One region of the Allobosea sp. GW821-FHT09G06 genome, then DNA from elsewhere that is predicted to be linked to it. Evidence: predicted binding sites of a transcription regulator. Region 1 holds the regulator's gene; the other holds the start of a gene.
The links. Region 1 encodes PhoB, which activates phosphate uptake and scavenging genes when phosphate is short. Its sites were predicted from a motif close to TGTCATNNANCTGTCAT; they were not measured.

Region 1 (6,798 bases):
CAGATCAAGGCCAAGACCGTCGCCTTCGGCGCCACCGACGCCCCGCTCAAGGGCGAGGACCTGACCAAGGATGGCCTGATCCAGTTCCCGACCGTGATGGGCGGCGTCGTGCCGGCCGTGAACATCGCCGGCGTCGAGCCGGGCAAGCTCAAGCTCTCGGGCGAACTCATCGCCCAGATCTATCTGGGCGACATCAAGAAGTGGAACGATGCCAAGATCGTTGCGCTGAACCCGGGCGTCACCCTGCCGGACGCGAACATCAACCCGGTCTACCGTTCGGACGGCTCGGGCACGACCTTCGTGTTCACCGACTATCTCGCCAAGGTCTCGGCTGACTGGAAGTCGAAGATCGGCGCCAACCAGTCGGTCCAGTGGCCGGTCGGCATCGGCGGCAAGGGCAACGAGGGCGTTTCGGCCTCGGTCAAGCAGGTCGCCAACTCGATCGGCTATGTCGAGTATGCCTATGCCAAGCAGAACAAGCTCTCCCACGCCCTGGTGAAGAATGCCGACGGCAACTTCCCGGCGCCGGAAGAGAAGGCCTTCCAGGCCGCGGCCGCCAACGCCAACTGGAACGAGCAGCCGGGCTTCGGCATCTCGCTGAACAACCAGAAGGGCGCGGATGCCTGGCCGATCACCTCGGCGACCTTCATCCTGGTCTATGCCAAGCCGGAGAAGCCGGAAGAGACGCAGGCCGCGCTGAAGTTCTTCGACTGGGCCTACAAGTCCGGCGACAAGCTCGCCAGCGAGCTCGACTACGTCGCCCTGCCGGCGAATGTGAAGGATCAGGTCCGCAATGCCTGGAAGGGCGTGACCGATCCGGCCGGCAAGCCGATCTTCTGATCGCTGCGATCGAACAGGCGAGGCGGGTTTCGACCCGCCTCGCCGCACTCTTCAAGCCCTCATCCTGAGGAGCCCCCTCGGGATGCTCTTCAGGATGAGGGCTGGGATCGGGCGGGTCTTCCGACGATCCCGGCAACGCCACCGGAGCCTCCGCGGATGACCGCAGCAACCGACATGACGAGCATTCCCGGCGCGACGCCGATCGTGCGGAAAACGCCGAAGGCCGGGTTCGACCTGTTCTTCCGCAATGCCAGCTTCGGCGCGGCCCTGCTGGTGCTGGTGCTGCTCGCCGGCATCATGATCTCGATGATCATCGGCGGCTGGCCGGCCTTCCGCGAATTCGGCCTCGGCTTCCTCACCTCCAGCGTCTGGGACACGCAGAACGAGCAGTACGGCGCCTGGCCGGCGATCGTGGGCACGCTCTCGACGGCGCTGATCGCGCTGGTGATCGGGGTGCCGCTCTCGCTTGGCATCGCGGTCTACCTGACGCAGCTCGCGCCGGCCTGGTTCAAAAGGCCTGTCTCGACCGCGATCGAGCTGCTCGCCGCCGTGCCCTCGATCATCTACGGCATGTGGGGCCTGTTCGTCTTCGTGCCGCTCTTCGCGGCCTATGTGCAGATCCCGCTCTCGAATATCGTCGAGGGCATGCCGATCGTCGGCACGGTGCTTTACTCGCGCTCGCCCTCGGGCCTCGGCATCTTCACCGCCGGCATCATCCTCGCCTTCATGATCGTGCCGTTCATCGCCTCGATCACCCGCGACATGCTGGAGCAGATCCCCTCGGTGCTGCGCGAGAGCGCCTATGGCATCGGCGCGACGACCTGGGAGGTCGTGCGCCATGTGCTGGTGCCGCAGGCTGGCGTCTCGATCATCGGCGCGATCATGCTGGGGCTCGGCCGCGCGCTCGGCGAGACCATGGCCGTTACCTTCGTCGTCGGCAACGCCAACCGGCTCTCGGCCTCGATCCTCGATCCCGGCTCGACCATCGCCTCGCGCATCGCCAACGAGTTCAACGAGGCGATGGGCCTGCAGCTCAACGCGCTGATCGCGCTCGGCTGCATCCTGTTCTTCGTCACCTTCGTCGTCCTCGTCATCGCGCGGCTGCTGGTCGCCCGCGTCAAGCGCTACTGAGGCTCAACCCCATGACCATGACGACCACACCTCGCGAACTGCCTCACCAGCCCTGGGGGCGCGTGCGTCAGTCGCGCCGTACCGCCGACCGGTTGATGAAGGTGATCGCCACCGGCTTCACCTTCACCGCCATCTTCGTTCTGTTCTGGATCCTCGGCATGCTCGTGGTGAAGGGCATCGGCGGCCTCTCGGTCGCGACCTTCACGGCGGTCACGCCCGGCCCCGGCACGGAAGGCGGCGGCATCGCCAACGCCATCGTCGGCTCCTTCGTGCTGACCTTCCTCGGCATCGCCATCGCCACGCCGATCGGCGTGCTCGCCGGGACCTGGCTCGCCGAATACGGTCGCAGCTCGAAGCTCGCCAACCTCATCCGCTTCATCAACGACATCCTGCTCTCGGCGCCGTCGATCCTGATCGGCCTGTTCGTCTACGTCATCCTGGTCGAGCCGTTCCGCGGCTATTCCGGCTGGGCCGGCGGCGTCGCGCTCGGCATTATCGCGATCCCGGTGATCGTGCGCACCACCGAGGACATGCTGAACCTCGTTCCCGGCCCGCTGCGTGAGGCGGGTGCGGCGCTCGGCGCGCCGCCTTCCGTCGTCATCACCTCGGTGACCTGGCGCGCGGCCAAGGCCGGCATGGTCACCGGTATCCTGCTGGCGCTCGCCCGCATCGCCGGCGAGACCGCGCCGCTGCTCTTCACCGCGCTCAACAACAATTTCTGGTTCTCGCCGACGCTGGTCGGCGGCGTCTCCAACCTGCCGGTGACGATCTACCAGTTCGCCTCCGCCCCTTACGAGAACTGGCAGCAGCTCGCCTGGGCCGGTTCGCTCATCATTACCGTCTCGATCCTCGTGCTCTCGATCGTTGCCCGGCGTATCGTCGCCGGCAGCAAGTGAGCCTGAAACCAACCCGGTCGCGACCGACCTTGAGGACCTAAGTCGATGCTTTCGACCCTTGAACTCTCCCCCCAGTCGCTCGATGCCGAGGCGCCCGTCCGGATCGCGGTGAAGAACCTCGATTTCTACTACGGCGAGCACAAGGCGCTGAAGAACATCAATCTCGACTTCCGCGATCGCCACGTCACGGCGCTGATCGGCCCGTCGGGCTGCGGCAAGTCGACCCTGCTGCGGATCTTCAACCGAATCTACTCGCTCTATCCGGAGCAGCGCGCGGAAGGGCAGATCATGCTCGACGGCCGCAACATCATCTCGAACGACGTCGACGTGAACGAGTTGCGCTCGCGCGTCGGCATGGTGTTCCAGAAGCCGACGCCGTTCCCGATGTCGATCTACGACAACGTCGCCTTCGGCATCCGCCTCTACGAGAAGCCGCCGAAGTCGGAGCTCGACGACCGCGTCGAGGGCGCCCTGCGCCGCGCCGCGCTTTGGGACGAGGTCAAGGACAAGCTGAAGAGCTCCGGCATGGGCCTCTCCGGCGGCCAGCAGCAGCGCCTGTGCATCGCGCGCACCATCGCGCAGAAGCCGGAAGTGATCCTGTTCGACGAGCCGACCTCGGCGCTCGACCCGATCTCGACCGGCAAGATCGAGGACCTGCTGGAGCAGCTGAAGAGCGATTTCACCATCGCCATCGTCACGCACAACATGCAGCAGGCGGCGCGCATCTCGCAGTACACGGCCTTCATGTATCTAGGCGAGGTCATCGAGTTCGCGCCGACCAACACGATCTTCATGAATCCCGCCAAGAAGCAGACCCAGGACTACGTCACCGGCCGTTTCGGCTAAGCGGCGACGAGGAGGACACCCCTATGACCGACCACATCGTCCGCTCCTACGACACCGACCTTGAAGGCATCCGCCGCAGCCTCGCCGAAATGGGCGGCATGGCCGAGCGCATGCTGGGCGATTCCACGGTGGCGCTCGTTCGCCGCGATACCGCGCTCGCCCAGAAGATCATCTCGGCCGACCAGCGCCTCGACAATCTCCAGCGCGAGGTCGAGGAGAAGGCCGTGCTCACCATCGCCCGGCGCCAGCCGCTGGCGCAGGACCTGCGCGAGCTGATCTCGGCGATCCGCCTCGCCTCCGACATCGAGCGGGTCGGCGATCTCGCCAAGAACATCGCCAAGCGCGCCGTCGCGATCGCCGGGCAGTTCCAGCCGCCGCATCGCGCGGTGGTCGGCCTCGAGCATATCAGCCGCCTCGTGCAGGCCCAGCTCAAGGACGTGCTCGACGCCTATGCCGCGACCAACGAGCAGAAGGCGCTCGAGGTCTGGAAGCGCGATGACGAGATCGACGCGCTCTACACCTCGCTGTTCCGCGAACTCCTGACCTATATGATGGAGGATCCGCGCAACATCACCTTCTGCACGCATCTCCTGTTCTGCGCCAAGAACATCGAGCGCATCGGCGACCACACCACCAATATCGCCGAGACCATCCATTACCTCGTCACCGGCGATTCCCTCGATGCGAACCGCCCCAAGCTCGACACGACCAATATCGAGGTCGAAGCGGTGACGGGAAACTGAGGTCAAAGCCGACATGGCCGCACGCATCCTGATCGTCGAGGACGAGGAGCCGCTCACCCTGCTGCTGCGCTACAACCTCGAAGCCGAGGGCTTCGAGGTCGATAGCGTCGCGCGCGGGGACGATGCGGAATTGCATCTTCGCGATCACACGCCCGATCTCGTCCTGCTCGACTGGATGCTGCCGGGCCTGTCCGGCATCGAGCTTTGCCGGCGCCTGCGCTCGCGCCGCGACACCGAGCGCGTGCCGATCATCATGCTGACGGCGCGCGGCGAGGAGACCGAGCGCGTGCGTGGCCTTGCGACCGGCGCCGACGATTACGTCGTGAAGCCGTTCTCGCTGCCGGAGCTGATCGCGCGCATCCAGGCGCTGTTGCGCAGGGCGAAGCCCGGCCATGTCGCGGGGCTGCTGGCGGCCGGCGATCTCGAACTCGACCGCACGACGCGGCGCGTCCGCCGCGCGGGCAGCGAACTCCATCTCGGCCCGACCGAGTTCCGCCTGCTGGAATTCCTGATGCAGGCGCCGGGCCGGGTCTATTCCCGTGCCCAGCTGCTCGATGCCGTCTGGGGCCGCGACGTCTATATCGACGAGCGCACGGTCGATGTTCATGTCGGGCGGCTGCGCAAGGCGATCACGCCGGGCGATGCGAAGGATCCGCTGCGCACGGTGCGCGGTGCCGGCTATGCCTTCGACGAGACCTTCGCGCGCGGCGGTGCCGCGTAAGCCTCAGGCGTCGGGGCCGCCCTCGATATCGCCGGCCCATGCCAGCGCCTTGTCATAGTCCTCGGGCTTGAAGGCGCGGACCTTGACGAAGGGGATCGCCGGATCGAGCAGATCGATGAAGCCGGCGAGCCAGCCCTTGTTCGTGATCACCGCCTCTTTCGGAAAGCGCCTGAGTTCCCAGAGCTTGCCGATGCTGTAGCGCGCGTCCTTCCAGGCGGCGGTGAGCGTCAGGTCGGTAAAGTCGGAGAGATCGACAAGCACGCCGATCTTCTCGTGGCGAGCGAGCTTCGTGTCGATATCGGCCATGATCGCGTCGACATCCTCCCCGGTCAGCGTCTGCATCAGACGATAGGCTGCGACATGATCCGGCGCGGGCAGAATGGTCAGCATGGCTCCTCCTTGCCAACGACAACGCACGGAGGAAGAGGAGGTTTCGCCAGCCGGTCAGGCGGGTTGGACAGGTGCTCGCGTGGCGGCGTCGAACTGGGCGGCTTCTGATTTCAGCCAGGCGATGAAGGCGTCGAGCCCGGGGCGCGGCGGCTGGTCGAGCGGGCGCGTCAGCCAGCAGCCGATCGCGCTGGTGAAGCCGAGGCCCAGCGGATTGACCAGCGCACCCGAAGCCAGCTCGTCGGCGACATAGCAGCGTGGCGCCAGCGCGAAGCCCAAGCCGGCGACGGCGGCGCTGGTGATCACCGAATAATAGCCGTAGCGCACGGTGTGCTCGGGCACCGCGCCGCGCAGGTCATGCGCCTCGGTGAACTCGGCCCAGAAGGTCGGCATCTGGTAATGCTGGAGCAGGGTCGCCTTCTGGATGTCGGCGGCGCGGCGGAAGCCGCCCATGCGCTCGATCAGGCTGGGCGCGGCGACCAGCGCGACATCGCGGCCGAAGAGATAATGCGCCTCCTTGCCGGGCCAGGGCTCGACCCCATGGGCGATCTCGATATCCGGCTCCTCGGTCTCGCTCTCGCTGACATAGTTGGTGAACTGCACGTCGACGCCGGGATGGGCCTCGGCAAACGCAGGGAAGCGCGCCATCAGCCAGCGCTCACCGGCGATCGCGACCATATGCAGGCGGATCGGCCGGGCGATGGCGTTGCGCTCCACCAGACGCCGCGCGCCGCGCTCCATCTGCTCCAGCGCAGCCTCGGCATAGGGCAGGTAGATCGCGCCGGCCTCGGTGAGCTTGAGTCCGAGCGGGCTGCGGTCGAACAGCACGGCGCCGAGATGGTGCTCCAGCGAAAGGATCTGCTTGGAGACCGCGCTCTGGGTCAGGTTGACCGACTGGGCGGCACGCGCGGTCGAGCCCAGCCTCGCGACGGTGGCGAAGGCCCTGAGCGCGGTCGATGACGGAGGGGGCCGGCCGGCCGCCATGGGGTATTCCTTTTTGGACTATCGTGGCGGAGATCGTTTCGTTTGCCGGTGTCTCGGTCAAGAGGCCATTCTTCCCGCAGGGGAGAACGACATCATGAACCAGACGACCCGTCTCTGGGGCGGCCGCTTCCGCAAGCAGCCGGACCCGCGCCTGATGAAGCTGTCGAGTGCGGCCGGCGAGCATGCCCGGCTGGTGCCGCAGGATGTTGCGGGCGGCAAGGCCCATGCGGCCGAGCTCGGGCGCGCCGGC
Region 2 (6,798 bases), 570 kb from region 1:
GCCGGCGACGCCCAGCGCCAGCAGCACGACCAGCGGGCGGATCGAAAGCGCTCCGCGCAGCGAGGCCTTGTAGCCGCGCGACAGTCCGTTGAAGCCGCGTTCCAGCACATTGTAGAGCCAGTTGTGCTTCTCGTGATGGCGCAACAGCTTGGCGCACATCATCGGCGTCAGCGTCAGCGCGACGAAGCCCGAGACCAGCACCGCGCCGGCAAGCGTCAGCGCGAACTCGATGAAGAGCTTGCCCGTGCGGCCGGTCGAGAAGGCCATCGGCGCATAGACCGCGACCAGCGTCAGCGTCATCGCCACGACCGCGAAGGCGATCTCGTTGATGCCGCGGATCGCCGCCGGGGTCGGCTGCATGCCGTCCTCGATATGACGGTGCACGTTCTCCAGTACGACGATGGCGTCGTCGACGACGAGGCCGATGGCGAGCACCATCGACAACAACGTCAGCGTGTTCACGGTGAAGCCGAACGCATACATCAGCGCAAACGAGCCGATCAGCGAGACCGGGATCGTGACCAGTGGGATCAGCGTCGCGCGCACCGAGCGCAGGAAGATGAAGATGATCAGCACGACCAGCACGATCGCCTCGATGATCGTCTGGTAGACCGCCTTGATCGAGCGATCGATGAAGACCGAGGTATCGTAGGACTTGGCGATCGCCATGCCCTGCGGCAGGTCCTCGATGATGCCGGGCAGCGCCTCCTCGATGCCGGCCGAGACGTCGAGCGGATTGGCCGTCGCCTGCTTGACGATGCCGATCGTCACCGAAGGCGTGCCCTTGAACCAGGCGGCGTTGCGTTCCTCGCGGGCGCCGAGCTCGACCTTGGCGATGTCCTTCAGCTTGACCGGGAAGCCATTGGCGTCCTTGACCACGATCTCGCGGAACTCCGCCGGGGTCGTCATGCTGGTCTGCGAGAGCACCGTGAATTCGCGATCGTTGCTCTCGATCCGGCCCGACGGGATCTCGACATTCTGCGCCCGGACGGCCGCCTCGATCTGCTGGACCGAGATGTCGTAAGCCGACATGCGGGCGCGATCGAGCCAGATGCGCATCGCATATTGGCGCTGGCCGAGAATGCGGACCTCCGCCACGCCGGTCACGTTCTGGACGCGGTCGGAGATGAAGCGATCGGCGAAGTCGGTGAGTTCGAGCGGCCCGTCCTTCGTGCTGGTCAGCGAGAGATAGAGGATCGGCTGCGCGTCGGCCTCCACCTTGGCGATGACCGGCTCGTCGATCTCGTCCGGCAGGCGGCTGCGCACGCGGCTGACGCGGTCGCGCACGTCGGAAGCCGCGACGTCGGGATCGACATCCGGGCGGAAGCGCACCTGGATGAAGCTGCGCTCCTGGCGGCTGGCCGAGGAGATGATCTCGATGCCCTCGATGCCGGCGATCGAGTTCTCCAGGATCTGGGTGACCTGCGTCTCGATGATCTCGGCCGAGGCGCCGCGATAATCGGTGCGGACCGAGACGATCGGCTCGTCGATGTTCGGATACTCGCGGACCGTCAGGCGGCCATAGGAGACGATACCGATCAGGATCACGAGGAGGCTCAGCACCGTCGAGAGGACGGGCCGACGGACGAAGAGTTCGAAGAGGCTCATGGCGCGATCCTAGAGCTGGCTCGTCTGGACGACCTTGTCCTTGATCGCGATGATCGCGCCGTCGCGCAGCCGCATCTGGCCGGCGGTGATGATCTGCATGTCGGGCGTCAGCCCGCGGACGATCTCGACCTTGCCCGGCAGGCGCTTGCCAAGCTCGACGGCGACCTTCTTCGCCTTGCCCTTGTCGACGACGTAGATGATCTTGCCGACCGCATCCGGCACCACGGCCATCTCCGGCACGACGATCGCCTTCTCGCGATAGTCCACGGTGATGGCCAGCCGGGCGAAGAGGCCGGGCTTCAGCGCGAGATCGGCATTGGGGATGTTGGCGCGCAGGCGGATCGCCCGGCCGTTGACGTCGACCACCGGGTCGATCGCGTAGATCTGGCCCTGGAATTTCCGGTCCGGAACCGCATCGACCTTCATCTGCACGGGCTGCCCGACCTTGAGGCGGCTCAGGAATATCTCGGGCACGCGGAAATCGATCTTGATCGGGTCGATGCTGGTCAGCGTGATCAATTGCTTGCCGACGGAGACATAGTCGCCGACGCCGACCGAGCGCAGGCCGACGACGCCGGTGAACGGCGCCACGATGGTCGACTGGGCGAGCTTGGCCTTGGCGAGCTGGACGCGAGCCTCGCTGGAGGCGAGCTTCGCCGCGGACTCGTCGAGCGCGACCTGCGTGCCCGAGCCGCGCGAGACCAGCCCCCTGAGCCGATCATTGGTATCGCGGGCAAGGCCGAGATCGGCCATCGCCTGCTTCAGCTCGGCATCGAGGATCGCCGTATCGAGCTTGACCAGCTCCTGCCCGGCCTTGACGCGCTCGCCTTCCTTGAAGCCGAGGAAGATGACGCGGCCAGCGATTTCCGGCGCGATGACAACGGATTCATCGGCGGCCAGCGTGCCGAGCGCCTCGACCTCCTCGCTCACGGTCGCCAGTTCGATGGACGCGACCTCGACAGGCACGCCGCGCGGCCCCGAGACCGCGCTCGCCTGCGCCTGCTGGGTGCCAGTGCGCTGGTTGCGGTAGGCATAATAGCCGCCGCCCGCGATGGCGGCGACGAGAACAAGAAGAACGAACCGCTTCATCAGGCTGGAGGCTCCGTTGCCGCCCATTGGTCTTAAATGGAACGAAAGGCGTTGCTAAGATGCCGGCGCGCCACAGCGGCACAAAAACAGCGGTTCTTGTGCCGATGCCGTATCGTTTCGGCCTCGCAGGCATCAATGCAAGATGCTTGCCGATAAGAGGCCCAACGTCACGGGCATCTCCGCCGCACACAGACATCCACGATCATCCTGCCGCTAAGCCGTGGATCGTCCAAGCGCATTCTGGAGACCTCACGAAACGTTGACCGGCTCTTGGAGGTGCAAATCGCCCGTTTCGGGGCCTTTCACATCCTGTCACGCCGCTGTCATCCGTGGCCGCTAGGGCTCGCGGCGATCGAGACGCCTGACCCTCCGGCCTGACCGGGTGGGGACGCGCTCATGCCCGCATCGTGCCCGAGAACCAGTCCATGCTCCGCATCGAAGGCCTGACCAAGCGCTTTGGCGACAGGAACGCGGTCGACGCCGTCACGCTGACGGTGCCGAAGGGGGAGATGGTCGGCGTGATCGGCCCTTCCGGCGCCGGCAAGTCGACGCTGCTGCGCATGCTGAACCGCCTGACCGAGCCGACCTCCGGCCGGATCGTCTGCGAGGAGCAGGACGTCACCGGGCTGAAGGGCGCCTCGCTGCGCCGCTGGCGCCGCGACACGGCGATGATCTTCCAGCAGTTCAACCTCGTCGGCCGCCTCGACGTGCTGACCAATGTCCTGCTCGGCCGCCTGAACCATCGCTCGGCGGCGCTGACGCTGGTCAAGAGCTTCGCCGAGGACGACAAGATTCGCGCCATCGCGGCCCTCGAGCGTCTCGATATGGGCCATCTCCTGGCGCAGCGCGCCGAGACCCTCTCCGGCGGCCAGCAGCAGCGCGTCGCCATTGCCCGCGCCCTTGTCCAGGAGCCGCGCATCATCCTCGCCGACGAGCCGATCGCCTCGCTCGACCCGCGCAACACACAGGTCGTCATGGACGCGCTGTTCCGCATCAATCGCGAGGACGGCATCACCGTGATGTGCAACCTGCACGACCTCGATATCGCCGCGAAATACTGTGACCGCCTGATCGGCATGTCCGCCGGCAAGGTCGTGTTCGACGACGTGCCGCAGGCGTTGACCCGCGAGATCGCGGCCGAACTCTACGGCATCGAGGCCAAGGATGCCGGCGCCGAGGCGCTGGATGCGCTCGACGCCATCGCCGCCTCCGAGGCGAAGCGCGCCCGCCAGAAGATCGCCTGATTTCCAGAGATCGCCGGACCGGCCTGATGGCCGTCGCCGCGAGAAGACCATCCCCGCCTACAACCAGGAGCACAAAGATGCTGACCCGTCGTCATACCCTCTCGCTCGCCGTCGCCGGCCTGGCGCTCGCCGCCGCTCCGGCCTTCGCGCAGGACTGGAAGGCCAAGTATCCCGAGCTCGTCTTCGCGATCATCCCCTCCGAGAACGCTTCCGGCGTCACCGAGCGCTACACCCCCTTCGTGCAGTATCTCGCCAAGGAACTCGGCACCAAGGTCACCCTGCGTATCGCCAACGACTACGCCGCGATCATCGAGGGCCAGCGCACCGGCAACATCCACATCGCCTCCTACGGCCCGTCCTCCTTCGCCCGCGCCCGCATGACCGGCGCCAAGGTCGATGCCTTCGCCATCGAGACCAATCTCGACGGCACCAAGGGCTATCACTCGGTCTTCTACGTGAAGAAGGACTCGCCCTATCAGAAGGTCGAGGACCTCAAGGGCAAGAATCTCGGCCTCGTCGACCCGAATTCGACCTCGGGCAACAACGTCCCGCGCTTCGCGCTGAACGGCATGAAGATCGAGCCGGAAACCTTCTTCTCGAAGGTCGTCTATACCGGCAGCCATGAGAACGCGATCATCGCGCTCCAGCAGGGCACGGTCGATGTCGCCGCCAACTGGTGGAACGACGAGCAGGAATCGAACCTGCAGCGCATGGCCCGCAAGAACATGGCCAAGGCCGACGACTTCCGGATCATCTACAAGTCCGAGCAGATCGTGAACTCGCCGATGGCCTATCTCACCGACATGCCGGAGGAGCTGAAGGCCAAGATCCGCGACGCCGTCCTGAACCTCGCCACCAAGGACAAGGCCGCCTTCGACAAGATCTATGAAGGCAAGCAGGGCCCGCTCGTCGCCGTCGACAACAAGGCCTACGACCCGATCATCGAGCTGAACAAGTTCGTCGACGAGCTCCGCAAGAAGAAGTCGTCGTAAGCAACCTCCGTCATGCCCGGGCTCGACCCGGGCATCTCTCGCCAGAGATTCCAGGGCACTGCGCTTCGCTTCGTCCTGGGATGACACCCTTGTCCGGGATCGGCACCCGCCGATCCCGCGACCCCTCGGAAGCGCCTCTCAATGACCCTCGCGATCGACCGCAACGACCCGGCCATCCGGGCCCATGCCGAGGCCTATCGGCAAGCTTCAGCTGCCAAGCGCCGGCAGGCCCTGATCGGCATCGCCGTCTTCATCGCCTGCGTGCTGCTCTCGGCCCGCGGCGCCGAAGTCGATCTCGCCAAGTTCTTCGAGAACGTTCACCGCTTTCCGAAATATATCTTCGAGACGCTGCCGACGCTCAGGCTCGCCAGCCTCGGCGCCGACCTCTCCGAGTGGTACTGGGGCCTGAAGGGCTGGCTGAAGCTGCTCTGGCAGACCGTGCTCATTGCCTATGTCGGCACGATCCTTGGCGCCGCCGGCGCCTTCCTGTTCTGCTTCGCCGCCGCTGCCAATCTCGGCCGTGCCACCTGGCTGCGCTTCGCTGTGCGCCGCTATCTCGAATTCTGCCGCACCGTTCCCGAGATCGTCTTCGCGCTGATCTTCGTCATCGCCTTTGGCCTCGGCCCGCTGCCCGGCGTGCTCGCCATCGCGATCCACACCATGGGCGCGCTCGGCAAGCTCTTCTCGGAAGTCGTCGAGAACATCGACCTGAAGCCGGTCGACGGCGTCACCGCCGCCGGCGGCAGCTGGTGGCAGATCGTGCGCTTCGCGGTCGTGCCGCAGGTGCTCTCCAATTTCGCGAGCTACGCGCTGCTGCGCTTCGAGATCAATGTCCGCGGCGCCTCGATCATGGGCTTCGTCGGCGCCGGCGGCATCGGCCAGGACCTGATCGAGGCCATCCGCAAGTTCTACTTCACCGATGTCAGCGCCATCCTGCTGCTGATCATCGTCACGGTGATGCTGATCGACTACGCCACCGAGCGGCTGCGCCACGCCCTTCTCAGCCTGGAGCATGGCCGATGAGCCTCGCCCTCTCGACAGCCGAGCGCGCCGACATCCTGCGCCGCCACGACGCCGCGATCCGCGGCTCGCTCAAGACGAAGCTTGCGACCATCGGCACCATCGCCGCGCTCGCCGGCTTCTTCGTCTACGGGCTGACGACGCTCGAGACCTCGCTCTGGAAGATCTTGTCCGGCTTCGGCAATCTCGGCACCTTCGTCATGTTGATGCTGCCGCCCGATCCCGGCTCCTGGGCGCGCGCCGTCATCTTCGTGAAGGCGCTGTTCGAGACCATCGCCATCGCCTTCCTCGGCACAGTTCTGGCGGCGATCCTCGCCCTGCCGCTCGGCTTCATCGCGGCGCGCAACGTTGTCGCCAACCGCATCGTACACTTCTTCGCCCGTCGCTCGCTCGACACGGTTCGCGGCGTCGACGCCCTGATCTGGGCGCTGATCTGGGTGAATGTCGTCGGCCTCGGCCCCTTCGCCGGCATGCTCGCGATCATGACCAGCGATCTCGGCGCCTTCGGCAAGCTCTATTCGGAAGCGATCGAGGCCGCCGACCGCAAGCCGGTCGAAGGCGTATCCTCCGTCGGCGGCGGCAAGGCGCATGAGATCCGCTTCGGCCTGCTGCCGCAGGTGCTGCCGGTGATCGCGAGCCAGGTGCTCTACTATATCGAATCCAACACCCGCTCCTCAACGATCATCGGCATCGTCGGCGCCGGCGGCATCGGCCTCTATCTCGCCGAGACGATCCGCACGCTGGAATGGCAGCAGGTCTCCTTCCTGATCCTGCTGGTCCTTGCCGCGGTCTCGGCCATCGACTTCCTTTCGGGCAAGCTGCGCTTCGCGATCATCGGCCGCCGG

Region 2: the regulator PhoB is predicted to act here: its motif matches at 3,008-3,024, upstream of phnC (phosphonate ABC transporter ATP-binding protein).

Annotation. Positions count from the first base shown of each region.
Region 1 is NZ_JBWKOI010000001.1:1,072,798-1,079,595, forward strand. Features, by position in the region: gene pstS (phosphate ABC transporter substrate-binding protein PstS) at 1-840, shown strand, start outside; gene pstC (phosphate ABC transporter permease subunit PstC) at 997-1,971, shown strand; gene pstA (phosphate ABC transporter permease PstA) at 1,983-2,867, shown strand; gene pstB (phosphate ABC transporter ATP-binding protein PstB) at 2,913-3,713, shown strand; gene phoU (phosphate signaling complex protein PhoU) at 3,737-4,456, shown strand; gene phoB (phosphate regulon transcriptional regulator PhoB) at 4,470-5,177, shown strand; gene AC07NY_RS05165 (SpoIIAA family protein) at 5,181-5,567, opposite strand; gene AC07NY_RS05170 (LysR family transcriptional regulator) at 5,622-6,548, opposite strand; gene argH (argininosuccinate lyase) at 6,643-6,798, shown strand, end outside.
Region 2 is NZ_JBWKOI010000001.1:500,919-507,716, reverse strand. Features, by position in the region: gene AC07NY_RS02525 (efflux RND transporter permease subunit) at 1-1,608, opposite strand, end outside; gene AC07NY_RS02520 (efflux RND transporter periplasmic adaptor subunit) at 1,618-2,697, opposite strand; gene phnC (phosphonate ABC transporter ATP-binding protein) at 3,123-3,941, shown strand; gene phnD (phosphonate ABC transporter substrate-binding protein) at 4,019-4,933, shown strand; gene phnE (phosphonate ABC transporter, permease protein PhnE) at 5,075-5,956, shown strand; gene phnE (phosphonate ABC transporter, permease protein PhnE) at 5,953-6,798, shown strand, end outside.